One region of the Paenibacillus sp. JT31N7 genome, then DNA from elsewhere that is predicted to be linked to it. Evidence: predicted binding sites of a transcription regulator. Region 1 holds the regulator's gene; the other holds the start of a gene.
The links. The regulator NrdR, encoded in region 1, represses ribonucleotide reductase genes. The targets are predictions, from matches to a motif close to AACACNATATATNGTGTT.
Positions count from the first base shown of each region.

Region 1 (9,669 bases):
TCCCGGATGCAGACGACCCTCAAAAACAATTGCTGGAGAAGATTTCGGAATTGCGTACCGCAGAAGACTGCAAGCTTTTTCCGGAATCGCTGGAATCTTACTTGGCACCGTTCCCGGCACTGGCGGGTAAGCAGCTAGCCAAGCTTTTTCCGAAGAACAAGAAACTGAAAATTCCCGACCTGTCCGAAATCGACTACCGCTATGTCACTTATCTGGGCTGGACCGACATCGCGACGAATAAATTGTTTCTCGTCTACCCGTTGAACGGGAAACTGATCGGCATCGAAGGACGATATACACCGGCGAACAAAGGTGTTTGCTTTCTGTGCAACAAGCACGAAGAAGTGGCGCTGTTTACCGCGGTCACGAAATCAAGACCGGCCAAGGCACCATCCGATTACTATAAGGCGATTGGGAACTACCTGTGTGTAGACAGTACCGTCTGCAATCAGAACATCACGAATGACACTGCCCTCAATAAATTTGTCCGTGAGGTAGTTGGATACACTGAATCTGAATCTTAAATTAGTCCTCCTATCCTTCTTCATCGTCTTGTTCTTAAGCGTCCTGAAGGAAGCGTAAGGACACGCAAGAAGGAATGAACATCCGGAGCCCGCCCTGTTGGCGGGCTCTTGGCGTTTGGACAGGAAACGGTCCGAAGCCTGCGGCATGCTTGCCAATGAGGCATTTCTTTCGCAGAACCGCCATCGTTACCCGGCTAAGTAAGAAAGTTAAGTCTCCCTCCTCTTTTATTGAGAATCATTTTCAATTATACTATTGGAAAGCTGCGCCTCAGAGGAGATCCGTCATGAAATTCGATGAACAAGTTGCCATATGGAATCAAACCGCAGTTAAAATTTTCGATATCAGGCACACGGTTATGAATCCGGGAGAACGGCTGGAGGATTACCGACTGCCTGCAAATGCATATATATACGGAACCCGGGGGGCCGCGAATCTTCAGTTGGATGGCATCGTTCACCGGACACGGCAATATTATTTGCTTCACGGTGCCAAAGGAATGAATTTGGAGATCGAAGCAAAGGAAGAATTTGAATTTTACCTTCTTTTCTACAAAGCTAAGTTAGCGTTCACAAACTGGAGGAAATTAAGGGATTGGCTGGAGCATAGGAGCCCGTTCGAAATCCAGTACGGATTCGAGCCTGACGAACCGCGTACCCTGTTCATTTTAATATCGTCGATGAAGCGGACATTGAAAAGTTCCGGCAGCCTTGGAAGTTTACAAATTAAAGGAATGTTTTATCAGTTTGTCCATGAAGTCATCCAGCATAGGATAGCGGCCGAGTCCGACAGCAGTCAGAAAGATCTCGTGTCCATGGTAACTCAGTACCTTCATACCCACTACCATGAGGTAATTTCTCTGGATCTCCTTGCCCGTCAGTACAAATACAGTCCCCGCTATCTGTCCATGAAATTCAAACAACAAACCGGAACGAGTCCTATTGAGTATTTGATTCAATATCGCATTAACGAAGCTAGGAAGCTGCTCTCGGAAACAGATGCGACTTTGGGGGTAATTGCGCAACATGTGGGGTATTCAGACGAGTACTACTTCAGCCGGCTGTTCAAGAAATACACCGGTTTGTCTCCTTCTCGTTATCAGGCACTGGCACGGGAAAATCTTGCACCGCAAGATAATCCATCGGCCATTTCCAGATCGTCCATTGGCCTGCTCAACTTACGCCGTTATAGTGATAATGATAATCATTACCAATATAGCGACGGAGGGTTTCTTACTATGAAAAGGATTAAAAAATCATCATTGATCCTCGGAACATTGATCAGCTTGACTTTACTGCTCAACGCTTGCTCGGGAGGGGTAAACCCGGCATCCAATTCCTCTGCATCTACGACGAATGTATCGGCATCCGCTTCCCCTTATCCCGATAAGATAAGTACGGAGACTCGCACCGTTTCGACGGTTAAAGGAGATGTAGTCGTTCCGGCGGAGCCCAAACGTGTTGTTGTTTTGTACATGTTGGGCGATGTCGTTGCCCTCGGGATTAATCCGGTCGGCATATCCGAAATATATGACGGGGCCGCTTTTTCAGAGCAATTAAAGGGTGTACAATCGCTGGGCCACTGGGACGAAGCCAGCCCCGAAGCCGTGTTATCCCTTGAACCCGATCTGATTATTGTCTCCTCTGAAAATAGCTATAAAAAATTAAAGGATATCGCCCCAACCGTTTTCATCCCTGCAGACCAGATAACAACAGAGGAAAGGATACATAAGCTTGGGGAAGTTTTTGGCAAAAAGAAGGAAGCCGATCAGTTTATGGAGGCGTTTAACGATAAGGTTAAGGCAAGCAGAGAGAAGCTTCAGACGGCCGGACTTCTGGATAAGACTGTATCCATCGTAGAAGGTGAGAGGAAAGGAATGCTGGTTATTGAAAGCAAACAGTATGGGCGCGGTTCTCAAATTGTCTACGATTATTTGGGAATGAAAGCTCCGGAGATCATCCAGAAGAAAATCGATCATGCGAAAAAAGTGGAAAGCGAAACGGTCTCTCTGGAAGTGATTCCTCAATATATCGGAGATTTCTTGCTGCGCAGCACCTGGGAAGGAATGGACAATCTTATGGATCATCCGGTCTGGAACAGAATTCCCGCTGTTAAGGCTGGCCGTATAATCGAAGCGCCGTTCGGCTTGTTTTATTACACCGACCTCTATTCGCTGAGCGCTCAACTGGATTATGTCACGAACAGCCTGCTGAACAATGCTTCCAAATTTTGATACGTCCCTAGGCCCCGAGTTAACGGCTTCTGGTGTTCCAGTCCATTACGGGAAAAAACGCGAAGCCGCGCTGCAAGCGGATCACGTCTTTAAACTAGTCACGTTCCAGATTCTCCACATAATCTTTGGCTTCCTTCAATCCCATCCCGTTTGCCGCTCTCACCATTTTGATCGCTTTGATCTTATCGCCTTGTGCAAGCAAGTGATGGACTCTTTCGTCAAGAAGGGAAAGCTGTGCCGAAGCGGGCTTATCGGACCGGGCGGCCGTCGACGGCTTTAACCGGTTTACCGCCTGGCCTTCCGCCCGTCCTTTCAACCACTCCAGATCGGATTCGATGGCGTTAATCCGGCTTTGAAGGCTGAACACTTTAATCAGCAGCAGTAGAGCGAGAATCAAAGCCCCGACCGCTACCATTTCAATCGTTTCCATGGAATCGCTCCTTTCACCGGGGACCTGTTTGGATAACCTGCCCTCGTCTAAGAAATTATACCATATCCCCTCCAGGGGATCTCCCATCGGCTTTCGGCTTTCCTCCTGACCGGTCCCTTCCTTGTTGATGCGGCTTGAATGCTATACAATGGAAACAAAAAAAGACCCAAAAGGGGAATTTGACGATGGCCCAAGTGGACATGCCTTCCATCCTGCTGCTCGGTTTGGCCCTTCTCGGGCTGCTCAGCAGCAATTCGACCGTTACGATTGCCATGCTCGTTCTCCTGCTTTTGCGGGTGATGAATGTACAGCAGGCCTTTCCCTTCTTGGAAAAATACGGATTGACGATCGGCGTCGTCATTTTGACTATCGGTGTAATGACGCCGATCGCCAGCGGCAAAATGCCCGTCCAGACCATTCTCCAGTCCTTTATGCACTGGAAATCGCTTTTGGCCGTGCTTATCGGAATCACCGTTGCATACCTGGGCGGCCGGGGTGCCCTCCTGATGACGAACCAGCCGAATGTGGTAGCCGGACTTCTTATCGGCACCGTGCTCGGCGTTGCCCTGTTCCGCGGCGTTCCCGTCGGCCCTCTGATTGCGGCCGGTCTGCTTTCTCTTCTTATCGGCAAGGGCTGAGACAAACCTATAACCGTTAACTCGCGGTCCGGCCCTTAACGCAGCAAAAAACTGCCCCTCGTAGAACGTAGAACGGGGCAGTTTTTTTGCGTTTATATGGGAACACCGCAAGGGGGAAGCTTATACTCGCGATGGGATTTTCGCAAATTGAACCGCTGCTTCCGCGGCTCTTGCTTTGGCACCTTGCACAAGCTCCTCCGCTTTGTCCGGATAAGCCGCGATGCCTTCCACATAGACATGCTCGTAGTCCGTAATTCCGATGAACGCCATAATTCCGCGCAGGTATTTGTCGGTAAATTCAAAGTCCGCGGCCGGTCCTTCGGAATAAATGCCTCCGCGCGCCTGGATGTGAACGACTTTTTTGCCGGTCATCAGCCCTTCGGGACCGTTCGCCGTATAACGGAACGTTTTTCCCGCAATCGCAATGTTGTCGATGTAGGCTTTCAGCATCGGCGGGTAGCTCAGGTTCCACATCGGAGTGACGAACACGTACCCGTCGGCGGACAAAAACTGTTCCAGCACTTCATTCATCCGGTTGATGGCAGCCGCTTCCGTTTCGTTCAGCGTTTCCCCCGCACGCAGTTTATCCCAGCCGTTCAGGACATCGGCATCGATAAGGGGAATAGGCTCGCCGTATACATCAACGCGCTCCACTTGAAGCTCGGGATTCTCTTTGATGGCCGTTTCCAGAAAATGTTCGCCGACCTGAAGGCCGAAAGAACGGTCAAGTCCTCTTGGATTCGCAGTGATATACAATAATTTGTTCATTTTAACTTCCTCCTAAACATGATTCGAAATTTTATTTTTAGCTAACTTGTATTTAATAACTTACTTTATGTAAGTATATTATCATTGTTACTTTCTTTTGTAAAGTAGCTATATTAAAATTTATTGAAATGTCCCGGTGCACGAAAAAAAGCCGCCGGAATCCGGCGGATCTTAGACACCAATAAGATTTTACTCCGGCATGACCCAAATGATTTGGGCCGTCCGGATAAATAATTTCTTCCCGTCCTCCTGGACCACGACATGATCAGGCTTCACATCCGCCAGGATGCCCCGGTTGCTGCCGCGAACCGTTTCCACCACGACACCTCTGCCGACAATCGTTCTGAGCGCCTGATACACATAAGGATCGATGCTGAAAAAAGGCTGCGGCACCGCGACCGGAGCGCCTCCGGACGATGCGCCCGCATCAATGGCGCCAAAGCCCCCCTGCCCCGGCGGTCCGCCTGCGGATCCGAAACCTCCCTGATTGAAAGGCGACAAGCCTCCGCCTCCCGTTTGGGGTGCGGGAGAGAACCCCGCCTGGCCGGACCAGCCGTCGACTGAACCGAAGCTCTCCGGGTAAGCTCCCGACTGCGGAAAAGCGCCGGGCAGCCCTCCCTGTGGCGGACCCTGATTGCCCTGGGGCTGATTGACCCCGCCGCCGAACGGTGACCCCTGCTGAAGCGGATAGTCCGGCAGCTGCGCCTGCCCCTGCGTTATCTTCGTGTAATCGGGAACCTCGGGTTTCCCGAACCCCCACGGGACTCCCTGCCCGTTTCCTTGCGTAATTGACATGTCGTCGCCTCCTTTGCCGTTCCACCCTGAAACATATGGCGGGAGAGCCCCAGATATACCTGTAGTCTTCCGGCTTTTCCCGGGGGGCTGCGGGGCATATGCCTGTCTTCCGGCCTTTTTTCCCGGCAAAACGGCAAAAAGGCTTTCCCCTTATTAAGAAGAAAGCCTTGCAAGCTTGTCCGCCCCTCTAGCCGTCCGTTTTCAGTGCGCTCAGATTCGTTTTGCCTAAAATCTGCTCCAGTTCCTTCAGGAACATGTTGATATCTTTAAACTGCCTGTACACGGACGCAAAGCGGATGTAAGCCACTTCATCGACCGGGTAAAGCTGCTCCATCACCAGTTCTCCGATCCTCATGCTGTCCACTTCCGCATGGGCCATATTGCGGACCTGCATTTCGACCTCGGAGACGATTTGCTCCAGCCTGTCCACGGAAACCGGGCGTTTCTCGCAGGCTCTGATTAACCCGCGCAAAATCTTGTCGCGGTTAAATTCCTCGCGGCTGCCGTCTTTTTTGATCACGATAAGAGGCGTTTCCTCCACCATCTCGAACGTCGTAAACCGCCGCTGGCACTTCTCGCATTCTCTGCGCCGGCGGATCGATTTGTTATCGTTGGCCGAGCGCGAGTCCAGCACTTTCGTTCCGTTATGCTCGCAAAACGGGCATTTCATCGGGGTTCCTCCTCTCGTCCGACTTTTATTTTTCTGCCAGATGTTGCTTGTTATCAAGCTTACAAAAACGCACATAATAGTTCTACCAACGACAAGGAGGTGAACAGAAATGGGTGCAGGACAATCTCGCAGCAGCAACGTACTGGTTGTTCCACAAGCTAACCAAGCTTTGGATCAGCTGAAATATGAAGTTGCCCAAGAGCTGGGTATTGCGATTCCTCAAGACGGTTACTACGGTAACATGGCTACTCGCGACACGGGTGCTATCGGGGGTCACATTACTCGCAGACTGGTGCAAATCGCCGAACAACAACTGGCCGGTCAAGGCCAATCCCGCTAACTTCTAGCGGAAACCAAGCAATGCGGAAGTATCGGATCCGGCGGCTACACCCGCCGGGCTCGGTGCTTCTTTATTTGGTTCCTGCGCTTTATTTGGTTCCTGCGCTTTGATTCCATTCCTCGCCGTAAAGCTTTTTAAATTTCTGCTGATAATACAGTACCCTCTGTACATAATGCCGGGTTTCGCCGAACGGGATCTTTTTGATGGTTTCTTCCGTCCCGTCCCAGACTCCGTTGTTTTTCCATTTGCTGACGTTTCCCTGACCCGCGTTATACGCGGCTATGGAATAAAGCCAGTTTCCCTTGTACTGCTTGTTCAGCCAAGCCAGGTACCAGGAGCCCAGCTGGATATTATGCTTCGGATCGCGGAAATCGGCCGATTTCGTATTGGACGTTTCGCGAATCCATTCCGCGGTATCGGGCATGAGCTGCATAATGCCGACGGCTCCTTTTTTGGATTCCCGGTCGTGGTTGAAGTTCGTCTCCACTTTAATAATAGCGGCAATCAGAAAAGGATCGACCTGATACTGGGAAGCATTCTGCCGGATTTCTTCACGGTAGTGAATGGGATATATCATCTGTCCGATAAAAAGTCCGTTGCTGAACAGAAGAAACACAAATCCGAGCAGCAGCAGGGCGAATACCCGCTTTTTCCGCAGAAGCTTCATTACAGCCCCCTTTGAAGCCAGAAACGCTCGACAAGCAGCTCTGTCTGCTCCAGTGTCCCCGAATTGTCGATACAACTATCCGCGAGCTCTTTTTTGCGTTCAACGGGCCACTGGGCCGCAAGCCGGGATTCCGCCTGTTCGGAGGTCAGCCCGTCCCGCTCCATCAATCTTCTAAGCTGGACTTCTTTCGGCACATAAACGACCATAACGGACGAAAACATGCTTTGAAGTCCCGATTCGTAGAGGAGCGGCACATCCACCACGACAAGCTTGTCCGGAAATTCACGCTCCGAGGCGGCCATTCTTTCTTTCATGAGCGCACGGATGGACGGATGCAAAAGATCTTCGAGCGCTTTCCGCGCCTCTTCGTTCCCGAAAACCGTCTCGCCCAGTCTTTTACGGTGGAGCGAGCCGTCCGGCAGCAGCATATCTTGTCCGAAATGCGCGGCGACCTGAGCCAGAACGGGGCTCCCCGGCTCTACCACTTCGCGCGCGATCCGGTCCGCGTCTATAAGAATCGCACCGCGGCGGACAAGCATGGCCGAGACCGTGCTTTTGCCGCAGGCGATACCTCCCGTGAGTCCTATATTCATTTCACTCGACTCCCACGTCAATCACATTTTTAAGGATAACAGCTAAAACAGCTTGGAAATGCCCATCAGGATCAGGACGACTCCCGGCAGCACCGATACTTTACGGATCCAGCCGACCCCGGAATACTCATAGCCGATTTTCAGGCCGAAGTAAATAAACAGCCCGCTCGTTACCGCGATAACCGCCGATGTCAACAGCGGAGTATACCCGATCAAAGCGGCACCGATTCCCGCACCGAAAGCATCCAGGGACAGCGCAATGCCGAGCAGCGTCGCTTCCGAAGAAGAAATGTTGCCGGACCGGTCCACGTCGGCGGCGGAAGGCGTACGCAAAATCTGGATCACGAGTCCGAGACGCTTGATCTCGATCGAAAACATCCGCGGCTCGCGCTCCGGTTCTGCCTCATGCGGCTCAGGATGGCGGGCCGCTACCCGATTCGACGGAAAAACAGCTTCCAGTCGGGCCGTTCCGGACAGTGCCGCCTTTCCATGCTCCGTCTGTGTACGTTCCTTTTCATCACCGTCGCCGTCATTTCCCTGCTTCTGTGCCAGAAACTGAACCAGCGCCCAGATTCCGATGCCGATCAGAATGACCGCACCAAGCATTCCGGCATAGTGCGGAGACAAATACCTCGACAGCCACACTCCAAAACTCATCGAAATGTAAATGATGATTCCCGAGCAAAGGGAAATGATCGCCAGAGACGGGAGCGGGATACGGATTTTACGCAAGCCGTACATCATCCCTACCCCGAAACCGTCCAGACTGACGGCCAGAGCCAGAATCAACAGAGAAAAAAATGGAAGCACGCCTCATTCCTCCTACCTGCGTTTTCTACTCACTTAGCATATGGAGGGGTAGGAGGAGTTGTGCTAAAGCTTCTTCTTCGGCGCGCTGCGCGTTCTTTTGAGAGGCTGGCATTTCAGGCAAAAATGCGTGCCTCTCCCGCCGACTACGGTTTTCTCGATGAGGCTGCCGCAGTTTACGCAGGGCTTGCCGTTGCGGCCGTAAATGTTCAGGGAATGCTGGAAATTTCCCGATTCGCCTTGGCCGTTGACATACGATTTGATGGAAGAGCCCCCGGCCTCGACCGAGCTTTTGAGGGTATGGACAATCGCTTCGTGAAGTTTCTGAAGCTCGGTGCGGGTTAGCGAAGCCGCTTCCCTCTCGGGGTGAATTCCCGCTAGAAAGAGCGCCTCGTCTACATAAATATTACCGAGTCCGACGATGTATGCTTGATTGAGCAGCAGGGGCTTGATCTTCGTGCTCCGTTTGCCGACGGCCTGCCGGAAGGCATCGAACGTAAAAGACTCGTCCAGCGGCTCGATGCCCAGCTTATGGAGAGGCTTGCTGCTCAGATCCTCCTCGCCCGCGAAAAGATGCATCGTGCCGAACTGCCGCACATCGCGGTATCTCAGCTCGGTCCCGTCCGTAAAGCGGAAGATCACATGCGTGTGAGGCTCCACCTCGTCTGAAGCTTCATAGAGGCCGTAGCGGCCTTCCATACGAAGATGGGACACTAGCACGCCGTCATCGAGCAGGAAACGCAGAAACTTGCCTCTGCGGCTCATGCCCTGAATCGTTTGGCCTTCCAGAAGATCGGCGAACATCTCCGGCTCTTCGGGTTTTTGAATAATCCGTTTCAGGCGGACTTCCACCTCTTGAATCGTCTTGCCGACAACCAATCGGCTGAGAGTCCGCCGGACGGTTTCCACCTCCGGCAATTCCGGCATGGCGCTTCACCTCGGTTCATGCTGTGTTTTCATGAGCTCATTATTTCGCTTCGTACCAGTTGTATCCGTAATCCACCTCGGCGAGCAGAGGCACGTCCAGCGCAAGCGCGCCTTCCATGACCTCGGGCACGATGCGGCGCATCGTTTCAAGCTCTTCGGGCGGAACTTCGAAAATCAGTTCATCATGTACTTGAAGAAGCATCCGGCTTTTCAGGCCTTCCGTTTTAAGACGCTCGTCCATTTGCACCATGGCAAGCTTGATGATATCGGCCGCCGTTC
Region 1 covers NZ_JCAUAT010000002.1:184,490-194,158, forward strand. The annotation lists gene AC58P5_RS11085 (FusB/FusC family EF-G-binding protein) at 1-524, shown strand, start outside; gene AC58P5_RS11090 (AraC family transcriptional regulator) at 809-2,755, shown strand; gene AC58P5_RS11095 (ribosomal protein L7/L12) at 2,850-3,185, opposite strand; gene AC58P5_RS11100 (DUF441 domain-containing protein) at 3,371-3,823, shown strand; gene AC58P5_RS11105 (FMN-dependent NADH-azoreductase) at 3,944-4,591, opposite strand; gene AC58P5_RS11110 (YuzF family protein) at 4,781-5,386, opposite strand; gene nrdR (transcriptional regulator NrdR) at 5,574-6,056, opposite strand; gene AC58P5_RS11120 (alpha/beta-type small acid-soluble spore protein) at 6,166-6,396, shown strand; gene AC58P5_RS11125 (lytic transglycosylase domain-containing protein) at 6,485-7,063, opposite strand; gene coaE (dephospho-CoA kinase) at 7,063-7,656, opposite strand; gene AC58P5_RS11135 (MntP/YtaF family protein) at 7,699-8,466, opposite strand; gene mutM (DNA-formamidopyrimidine glycosylase) at 8,530-9,390, opposite strand; gene polA (DNA polymerase I) at 9,431-9,669, opposite strand, start outside.

Region 2 (9,669 bases), 180 kb from region 1:
CAGTTGGACCCGGGTCCAGAATCAGAGTCTGGACACTTGTTTTACCGTTTGCGGGACCGTATGTACCGGACGCTTGGACTGTAATAGCCGCTTGCGGTTTCCCGCTGGCAAGCAATTGTTCGACTGTCGGCGTCACGCCGCCGGGAACTCCGCCCCCTCCGAAACCGCCACCGCCACCGCCAAACATGGGAGAAGTGCCCTCAACGGACTTGCCGCTGGGCTTGCCTTTGTACGTTAATACGTATTTCGTTCCGGAATTTTGCGATGTTGTGGTGAGCACAACAATAGTTTTGCTGCCTGACTTGAAATCTGCCGCTGTAACGAGTAGATCATGATCGAACTTGAAATCTTCCTTATTGGGCTCCGTTAATGCGGAAGAGAAAGTAACTTCAATTGTTGTGCTGCTTTGCGAAGTCAGGGACAGGATCTGCTTCTCCGGTTGAGTAATTTCGGGCTTGGAAGCCAGAATTTCCTCGGCTTTGCTTAAATAGGCTTTATTATTTGTTTTGAACTCATACGCCAGACGGGCTACAGCCTGACGGTCCGAACTGCTTTTCGGCTTGAAAATCAGCTCTCCGGCACCGTTATCGATCCCGTTGACAAAACCGATCTCATAAGCCAAGGAGACGGATGGTATCGCCCACTCCGCTGCCGTGTTCAGATCGGCCAGCGGAGCGGTAGGACTTTTTGTAGAGGCGCTCTCAGCGAGCCCGAATGCCCGCACAAAAAAGACAACGAGCTCTTCCCGCGTTACTTTGGCATCCGGCGAAAAGGTGCTTGCCGTAGTACCCTCCGTAATACCGGACGCTACAAGCGATCCGACATAGCCGTTGTACCAGCTCGAAGCGTCTACATCCTGGAAGGAAGCGGACTTGGCCGGTTCTTCCTTCAATCCCAGAGCCAGTACAAGAATTTTTGCAAATTCGGCGCGTGTTATTGGATTTTCAGGTTTAAAAGTTCCGTCCGGGTATCCCGAAAGGATTCCTTCCGAGACGAGACTGGTTATTTCTTTTTGGGCGTAGGAGCGATCCAGGTCTGTTAACGTTTCTTTGGATGCCGCCTGAACAAAGCTTGGCAGAAGCATACCCAGGATCAGAACAACTAATGAAAACACACTTACAAAACGACGTAATCTTGCCAGCTTCATTTTACGGGTTCCCTCCGTCAGTCTAATAAGTTTGTTGTATACGCCGTTTCTTGATGTCGGTAGGTCTTTGGGTCTAAACGCATATAACGACCTTATTATACTAGGTCGATAGTATGAAATATAGAGGGAAAAGAAATAATTGGAAGGTAATCTGATGCCCGCAAAACGTATAAACGCCGTTTCCATCATCATACCCGACTGAACAGGCTGCTTCTTCCCTCGAAACACTCGTATCCAGGGACGCCATCCTCCGTGAGACATTTGTACACCTTTTCGATGAAACTTTGGAGCTAAGATTTCGATCAACGAAACGAACAATCCACGTTATGAAAAAAAGTATGAAGAGATGCCGGGGTAAAAAAACGGATTCCATCCATCCGGTCTTCACGTATTTTCCGAACCCATGCAGGATTAGCCAATTGTGCCCGTCCAACGGCAACCAAGATGAACTTCTTGTTATTTTTTATAGATTATTTAAAATTTTCGTAGAAGGAGATAGCTGAACACAAATAGAAAATAGGTAACCGAGTGAACCGGATTGTATTTAGTTGAAAATTTTGCAGAAGTAATAGAAACTAGTGTTTTTAGATACGGGAGGGAATGATTTGAAAAAAGCTGAGTTCGTCTCTTGCTTATTAAGTATGGTATTTTTATTGATTTTATTTTTGCCTATAAAAATTTTTGCAGAATCCCCTGAAGTAAAGATCGAGGATTCCGCACTTGAAAAAGTTATTAGAAGAGAACTTCATAAAAATGAAGGTCCACTAACGTTAAGGGACATGGAAAGCCTGAAAAAAATAGGTCCCGCTGATTGGCAGGGCATTAAGACGCTAAATGGCTTAGAATACGCCAAAAATTTGGTGGAAATCAATTTAACACAGAATAAAATCGAAAACATCCATGCTTTAAGCGGATTAACCGAATTGAAAACGATTAACTTGTGGCAAAATCAAATCAGTGACATTGACGCCCTTAGTAATCTTCGCTCTTTAGTTAATCTGAATATTAGTCATAACCATATTTCCGACATAAGCCCTCTTAGAAATCTTAGCCAATTAAAAATACTTAACCTATCTGAAAATCAGCTGCAAAATATTGATCCTTTAGAGAATCTTGAAAACTTATCCGCCTTCGACGCTTATAAGAATCAAATTCAGGATATATCTCCCATGCGCCATTTCAAAAATTTATCTTCTACCAATTTACAAGAAAATCAAATTTCGGATATTTCCCCTTTAAGCAATCTATCTAAACTTGATTTCGTTGGTCTTAAATACAACTGGGTTAAAGATGTTAACCCTCTAAAAAGCTTACCGCATTTGACTGGCCTCGAATTGACTGGAAATCCGGTTCAAGATTTAAGTGTCCTTAAACATTTTCCTGAGCTTAATTGGTTAAGTATCGGTTCTCTTCATATTACCAATATAAGCTTTCTTGAAAATCACCCGGATCTGAAGTGGCTGCAGCTTGAAAACAATCAAATAACCGATATTAGCAGCCTTCAAAAACTTGCCAAGTTACAGGACCTTGATCTTTCGAATAATCAGATTTCAGATATTTCTCCCTTGTCTCATGCGAATGAGCTTGAGTTGTTAAAGCTCAATCAAAATCGGATTTCAGACATTAAACCTATTGTTCAGTTACCAAAATTGTGGTTGTTATCTCTTAATGACAATTCCATATCCGATCCGGAATCTTTGGGTAACTTACCTGAATTACGTTCCCTTTATTTAGGATCAAACGCAATTGCTTCGCTTCAGTTTCTAAAGAGCCTGCCTCCACTCGCCCTGCTCTCTCTTGACCGAAACTTGATTAGTGATTTACGTGGAATTGAAGCTCAGAGCAGCATCTATCAACTTGATTTAAGCAATAACCAGCTCACTGATCTTAGTCCGATTAAATCGCTGAATAAGTTAGATGTCTTGTATCTAGACGGCAATACTCTTTCGGATATATCCCCACTCTCTCAATTAACTCCGAGAAAGATCTCATTGATCAATAATCAAATCCAAGATATTAGTACACTGGATAATCAAACCGATCTATGGGAAATTTATTTGGCCAATAACCCATTAAATGAAGGATCGATTCCGTGGCGGCCCAAAAATTAGATATCTCTTTAAAACTACGAATCGGCTCGGATAAAGCCATAGTAAACGGCAAAGAAGTATGGTTGGAATCCGCCATACAGGTCGTGAACGGATCTACTTTTGTACCTGTAAGAATGGTAAGCGAGACATTTGGAGCACGAGTAAAATGGAACTCAAATACAAAAACAGTCGATATCAGACCATAGTCTAATTAAGGGACTAAAAACAATAGGAGGATCAAAGAAACAAAGAGAAAGATCTGACAGGATGTAAACAACAAAACAACCGAAAGTGTGAGCTCTAAACTCACACTTTCGGTTGTTTTGTTCATTAGGCCACCCTAATATAAAACCTTGGAAGTAGGTTTCATGTAAGAAGACAAAGGCAGGATAGGTGAATGAACACCCTAATCCTGCCTTTGTTGTCTTTATAGAGTAAGCAAATTTTCAATTCTTACGAACAGCGGCTGTACCCGCAGTTCGTGCAGTTCTTGCAGCCTTCGCTGTTTACGAGCGAAGCCGAACCGCAGGACGGGCAAAGGTCGAGCGAAGCCAGCCCGGCAGGCGCAGCACCTGCGGAAGGAGCAGCATGGCCGATAACCTCCGGCGCTTCATGCACGACTTCTTTCGTGGCGGTTACGTAAGCCTCCGCATCCGTTTCGCCGGCCATCGCCTCTTCGTGCATTTCAAGCGCTTTGGCGACCGCATCGGCGATGGATTCGACGCGGTTGGCGCCGAAGCCGATGGCACCGGAACCGCCGATGCCTTTGAGATGCTTGATCAGCAGGTTCACTTTGTTCCCGTGATCGCCGTAGCGCAGGAACAAGGAGCAGACGCGGCCGAGCGCTTCCGCCATGGCGAAGACGTCCGAGCCGGCTTTTCCCACGTTCAGGAAAATTTCGCTCGGTGAGCCGTTCATGTCGTTGATCGTAATGTACGCCATACCGAACGGCGTATTGATTTTATAGGTAGCGCCGCGCAGTATTTGCGGACGGCGTTTATATTCTTTATCGAACACGTTGCCGGAAACGGCATCCGTCTGCACGGCCGGTTCTGCGGTAACTGCCACAATCGGTGTTTCTGTCGGAACTTCAGGGACAGGAGCAGTCGCTTCGGCTTTCTTCTCATCCTTCTTGTCTTTGTCCGTTCCGGTGCTGAGTACCTGTACGTCACGGCTGCCGTCGCGGTAGATGGTCACGCCCTTGCATCCCAGATCGAACGCAAGCTCGTACAGCCGCTCGGTTTCTTCAACCGTGAAATCGGCCGGACAGTTTGCCGTCTTGGAAATGGAGCTGTCTACCCAACGCTGAATAGCGGCTTGAGCGCGGATATGGTCCTCGGCGGACAAACTCATGGACGTCACGAAATAATCCGGCAGTTCCTGATCCTTGTTCGCGTCCTTCCATTCCTGTGCGATCGGCACGAACTGCTTGTCGTAGCCAAGGCGGCTTTGACGGAAATATTCGAAGGCGAAATAAGGCTCGATACCGGTGGAAGTTCCCACCATCGTTCCCGTGCTTCCCGTCGGCGCCTGCGTAATGACGGTTACGTTGCGCATGCCGTTCTTACGGACGGATTCCGTCACTTCCGGATAAACCTCGTGCATGTTTTTCATAAAGCCGCTCTGCAGGAATTTCTCGGCGTCGAAGTGTTTGAAAGAGCCTTTCTCGCCGGCTATCTCAGAGGAAGCCAGGTATGCTTCGCGTGCCATGAAACCATAGATCTTATCCAGGAACTCGAGAGATTCCGGGCTTCCGTAACGGATGCGCAGCTTGATCATCAGCTCGGCCAGTCCCATCGTTCCGAGTCCGACACGGCGTTCGCCCTGCTGATTCTCGCGGTTTTCCTCGAAGTGGTAAGGCGTCTTGTCGATGACGTTATCCAGAAAACGCGTGGAATAACGAACGATTTTGCCCAGCTCGTCCCAAGCGACATCGTCATTCTCCTCGTCGTAAAACTTGGACAGGTTAACGGCCGACAAGTTGCATACGCCCCAGGCCGGAAGCCCCTGCTCTCCGCAAGGATTGGTGCAGATGATCGGATTGAAGTACCAGCTGTTGGACATCTGATTGTAGTACTCCATAAACACGACGCCCGGCTCCGCGGAGCGCCATGCGGATTCGATGATCGTGTGCCAAACTTCGCGGGCTTTGACCGTGCGGTACACTTTTACGGCTTTTCCGAGCTTTTTCCACTCATTGAGATCGCCGTTCCAAACTTCGTCGTATTCGGGATCCGTCGTATCCGGGAACACGAGATCCCAGTCCAGATCTTCCTTCACCGCTTTCATAAAGCCGTTGCTTACGCAAACGGAAAGGTTCGCGTTCGTAATCTGACCCATCGTAGATTTAACGGTGATAAAATCAAGCAGATCCGGGTGCCAATCGTTGATCATTAACATCAGCGCACCGCGCCGGCTGCCGCCCTGCTCGATCAGGCCCGTTGTATAACTGAACAGACCTCCCCAGGACACGGAACCGCTGGAAGAGCCGTTGACGCCTTTGACGATCGCGCGGCGCGGACGAAGGGATGAAAGGTTAATACCGACGCCGCCGCCGCGAGACATAATTTCCGTCATCTCGGACAAGGTCGCCATGATGCCGCCGCGGCTGTCATGCGGAGACGGAATGACATAGCAATTGAACAGCGTCAGTTCGTCGCTGGCATCCGCGCCCGCGGCGATACGGCCTCCCGGAACAAGCTTCCAGTCGTCCAGGATGTAACGGAATTTTTCCGTCCATTCCTTCTGTTTTTCAGGTGTCGCTTCCACGGAAGCCATTGCCTTGGCCAGGCGGTCCCACAGCTCATCCGGCGTTTTTTCTATATTAAGAGTCAATCTGTCGATATTCGACTCAATCGTTTCGCCGCTGCGCAGCTTAACGGTCACGTTACGCCCATCGCGTGCGGTGATTTCCCCGACTTCCTTGGCCGGAAATTTCGGGTCGTCCTTGGTCAGGACAAGCACCACGTCTCCGACTTTCGTGTTGTTCGTGTCCGCATCTTTTAACGCATAACGATCCAAAAAGATTTTCTCACTCAAACCTTCCAAACTTTTCCGCTGCATCGTCTTCAAAACGGCAACACCCTCCCAAATCAATGTACCTGCACCCGGGAACCCGCACCACTGCGCGAATTTCGCGGTATGTACGTAATCACTATATATAGTGTCCATAAATGATTATACAACACTATATGTTGTGTTACGAATAAACTGCGAATGAATTCAACGGGATAATAAAATCCATGAGCTTGTTTTCTCACTTATTCTTCGCCTTGCTCTTTATTTCGTTCGGGACAGTATTATAAAAAACGACAAATTTCGACATTTTCAATCCGTAAAAGGTAAAGAATAGGACGGCTCGACCTGTAACTTTATCTAAAAACAGGTTTCCGGACGGGTTCCGTATAAACAGAATCCGCTCATTTGTGTAGGTATTCTTTCCCCTATATACTATAAACAGATCCGCTGAAAAAAGAAACGGACGTTCGCCAGTTGGGTAATTTTTCGTATTATCCCGTATATATATAAGTTTAATCGGCTGGTGCCCGAACCCCCTTCATAACAAGCGCTTATTTTGACATTAGACAGTTTACTTAAAGGAGATCATGCCCGATGATGCTTTTCGGAAATAACCTGGTACCGGACGAAGAAGTCCGCATTTCTCCCCTCGACCGGGGCTATTATTTCGGGGATGGGGTCTACGAAGTATTCCGAATTTACGAGGGTCGGCTGTACGAAGTTCAAGGACATATGGAACGTTTCAGCCGCAGCATGGCGGAAGTCAGGATCGTCTTTCCTTATCCCCTCAAAGAGCTGGAGGATCTGCTGAACCAGCTCGTGGAGGCTGCCGGAATCCCTGACGGCCTCGCATATGTTCAGATCACCCGCGGCGCCGCTCCGCGTTCTCATCCGTTTCCGGCTTCGGCGGCGCCGGTCGTGACGGGCTGGTGCTCCCCGTTTTTCCGTCCCTTGAAAGATCTGGAAAAAGGGATTTCCGCCATCGTCCGGGAGGATATCCGCTGGCACCGGTGCGACATCAAGTCGCTGAATCTCCTCCCTAACGTGCTGCTGAAGCAGGAGGCTCTCGACGGCGGGGCGGGCGAAGTTATTTTCAACCGCGGCGGCGTCATCACCGAAGCGAGCGCGTCCAACGTGATGATCGTCAAAGGCGGGGTCGTGAAAACTCATCCCGCCGATCATCATATCCTGCGGGGCATAACCCGCTCGCTCGTTCTCCGGCTCGCCGAAGGGCTGGGTATTTCCGTGCTCGAAGAAGCTTTCAGGGCCGAGGAACTCGCCTCGGCCGATGAAGTCTTCATTACGAGCACAGGTTCCGAAGTCATGCCTGTCGTGCTGCTGGACGGCAGGCCCATCGGAGACGGCAAGCCCGGTCCTGTCACCCGGCGGCTCCAGCAGGCCTTCGAAGCGACGATTCCTGCCGGAAGCCGCTGATCCGGCATAGAGCAAAAAAAGGCCTCCAAACCGCACTCTAGAGTGGTTTGGAGGCCTTTTTAGCCGCGGCAGCGGGGCCGCCGAAGGCGGGAACCAACCGGTATGCGGCGCCCATCCGCATCCGGAAGCGCGAAGCTCCCGGCGCTAGGTGCTTAGCGTCACATGACGGTGGTCAACCACACACCCGCACATACGAGAGCAAACCAAGCAGCGGCCGCCATCCTTTCGCTACCGGTGCCGCCTCATCCATTCGGCTGCATAATCGACAAGCGGACGCTGCGGCATCAAAGCCGCCTGAGCCGAGCCTACTTTACCTCGGGTGACCAGCGAGCAGCGGGCTTCGAAATCCGCGCCCGCCCGCTCAAAATCGTCCGAGTCGATTCCGACATCCGGAAACTCCACCCACTGACGGACTCCCTCTCCGTCAAGAACAGGCGCCCCGTTCTTGACTTCCCTCTTCGAGGCATACTCCGCCCGGTATTCCGCCAGATGGATGGACGTGTTGGAGCCGTGACCGACCCCCAGCAGCAGCACATGACCGTCCAGCTCGTACAGACGGGCAAGCGGGGAGCCCTCTCCGAGCCCGTAGGCCAGGGAATGGCTGCCGGTCAGCTTCTGCGCCTGCGGCCCGATCGCCGCAAACGAAACCTGGGGGTGGCTGCTGCGGATTACCCCCGGGTAAGTTCTGAACGCTTCCGGCACGGCTCCCATAAAAAACGTCCGGGTCTCCTCCGCCTTATAGGCCGGCATCGTGCTGCGGATCACGTCCCACCACTCCGGCGGCACGGGCGGATTGTTCCAAGCCGAAGGCTCCGACAAGTCGCCGCTGTGCGTCGGCATCATCAGCGTCCCCCCGCTGCCCAGAGCGTCCCGGAGGGCGGCAATGACCGCCTGTGTGCCCCCGCAAACCCATCCGAGGGAGCTTAGAGAGGAATGGACCAAAAGAGTCATGCCCTCCTTCACGCCGAGCCTTCTGAGGTCCTCGGCGAGGCTTTCCGCCGTATGCGGCCGTTTCCCCGTCCGTTCTATAATCGTGTCGATCGCCATGACCCACTCACCTCATCCCAAAATTACCGCTATCGTTTTAAGTTCCATTCGTCGGAACTGTATTTTTCGCGCGCCAGCTCTTCCGCAAGCTCCAGCTCGTACGAAGTCAACGCTCCGTCTTCAAGCTCAATACCCATGCCTTCGGCTACACCGGCGCGGAATGCGGTTTCCACGTCTCCGAGTGTCACCGGAGCAAGCCCGGCAGTTCGGAGCAGATCGTTAATCGCAACCGCTTTCTGCACAAAGCTCTGCTTCATCCGCTCCGCAATCCGCTCGTTGGAGAAAAGCAGCAGACCGAACAACTGCTCAACGTCCAGTTCCAGCAAAATCGAGCCGTGCTGAAGCACGACATTCTTCTGCCTAACCTGCGCGCTTCCGGCGACTTTTCGCCCTTCCACGACAAGCTCGTACCACGAAGGGGAATCGAAGCAGGCCGCCGAGCCGAGCGATTCGTATTTCCGCTTCTCTTCTTCGGTTGCGAGATTCACCATCTCGGCCGCCAGCCCCAGCTTCCGGAATCCGAGCAGCAGCCCTTCGCTGAGGACACGGTAAGCCTCCGTTACGCTCGTCGGAATTCCCGGATAGCGCTCCGAGACGATGATGCTGTATGTAAGCTCGGCATCGTGAAGTACCGCCCGTCCGCCCGTCGGGCGGCGTACGAATCCGAGACCTTGGCCGGCGACTTTGTCCAGATTGATCTCCTTCTGCGCTTTCTGAAAGTAACCGATGGAGAGAGCTGCCGGGCCCCAGCCGTAAAAACGGACCGTAGGCGGAACCCTGCCTTCGCTGTGCGCGATAAGTATCGCTTCGTCGATCGCCATATTTTCAGCCGCCGTCCGGTGGCCTGTATGCATATAACGCCATGTTGTCATGTTCCTCTTCCCTTCTTATCAAGAACGGCAGACGCGGAAAACCCGGCCCGGCCGTGTTGTT
Region 2 covers NZ_JCAUAT010000002.1:3,748-13,416, forward strand. The annotation lists gene AC58P5_RS10180 (S-layer homology domain-containing protein) at 1-1,147, opposite strand, end outside; gene AC58P5_RS10185 (leucine-rich repeat domain-containing protein) at 1,753-3,258, shown strand; gene AC58P5_RS10190 (copper amine oxidase N-terminal domain-containing protein) at 3,240-3,443, shown strand; gene AC58P5_RS10195 (adenosylcobalamin-dependent ribonucleoside-diphosphate reductase) at 3,691-6,309, opposite strand; gene dat (D-amino-acid transaminase) at 6,850-7,689, shown strand; gene AC58P5_RS10205 (AAC(3) family N-acetyltransferase) at 7,918-8,736, opposite strand; gene AC58P5_RS10210 (lipoate--protein ligase family protein) at 8,766-9,608, opposite strand.
Region 2: the regulator NrdR is predicted to act here: its motif matches at 6,421-6,438, upstream of AC58P5_RS10195 (adenosylcobalamin-dependent ribonucleoside-diphosphate reductase).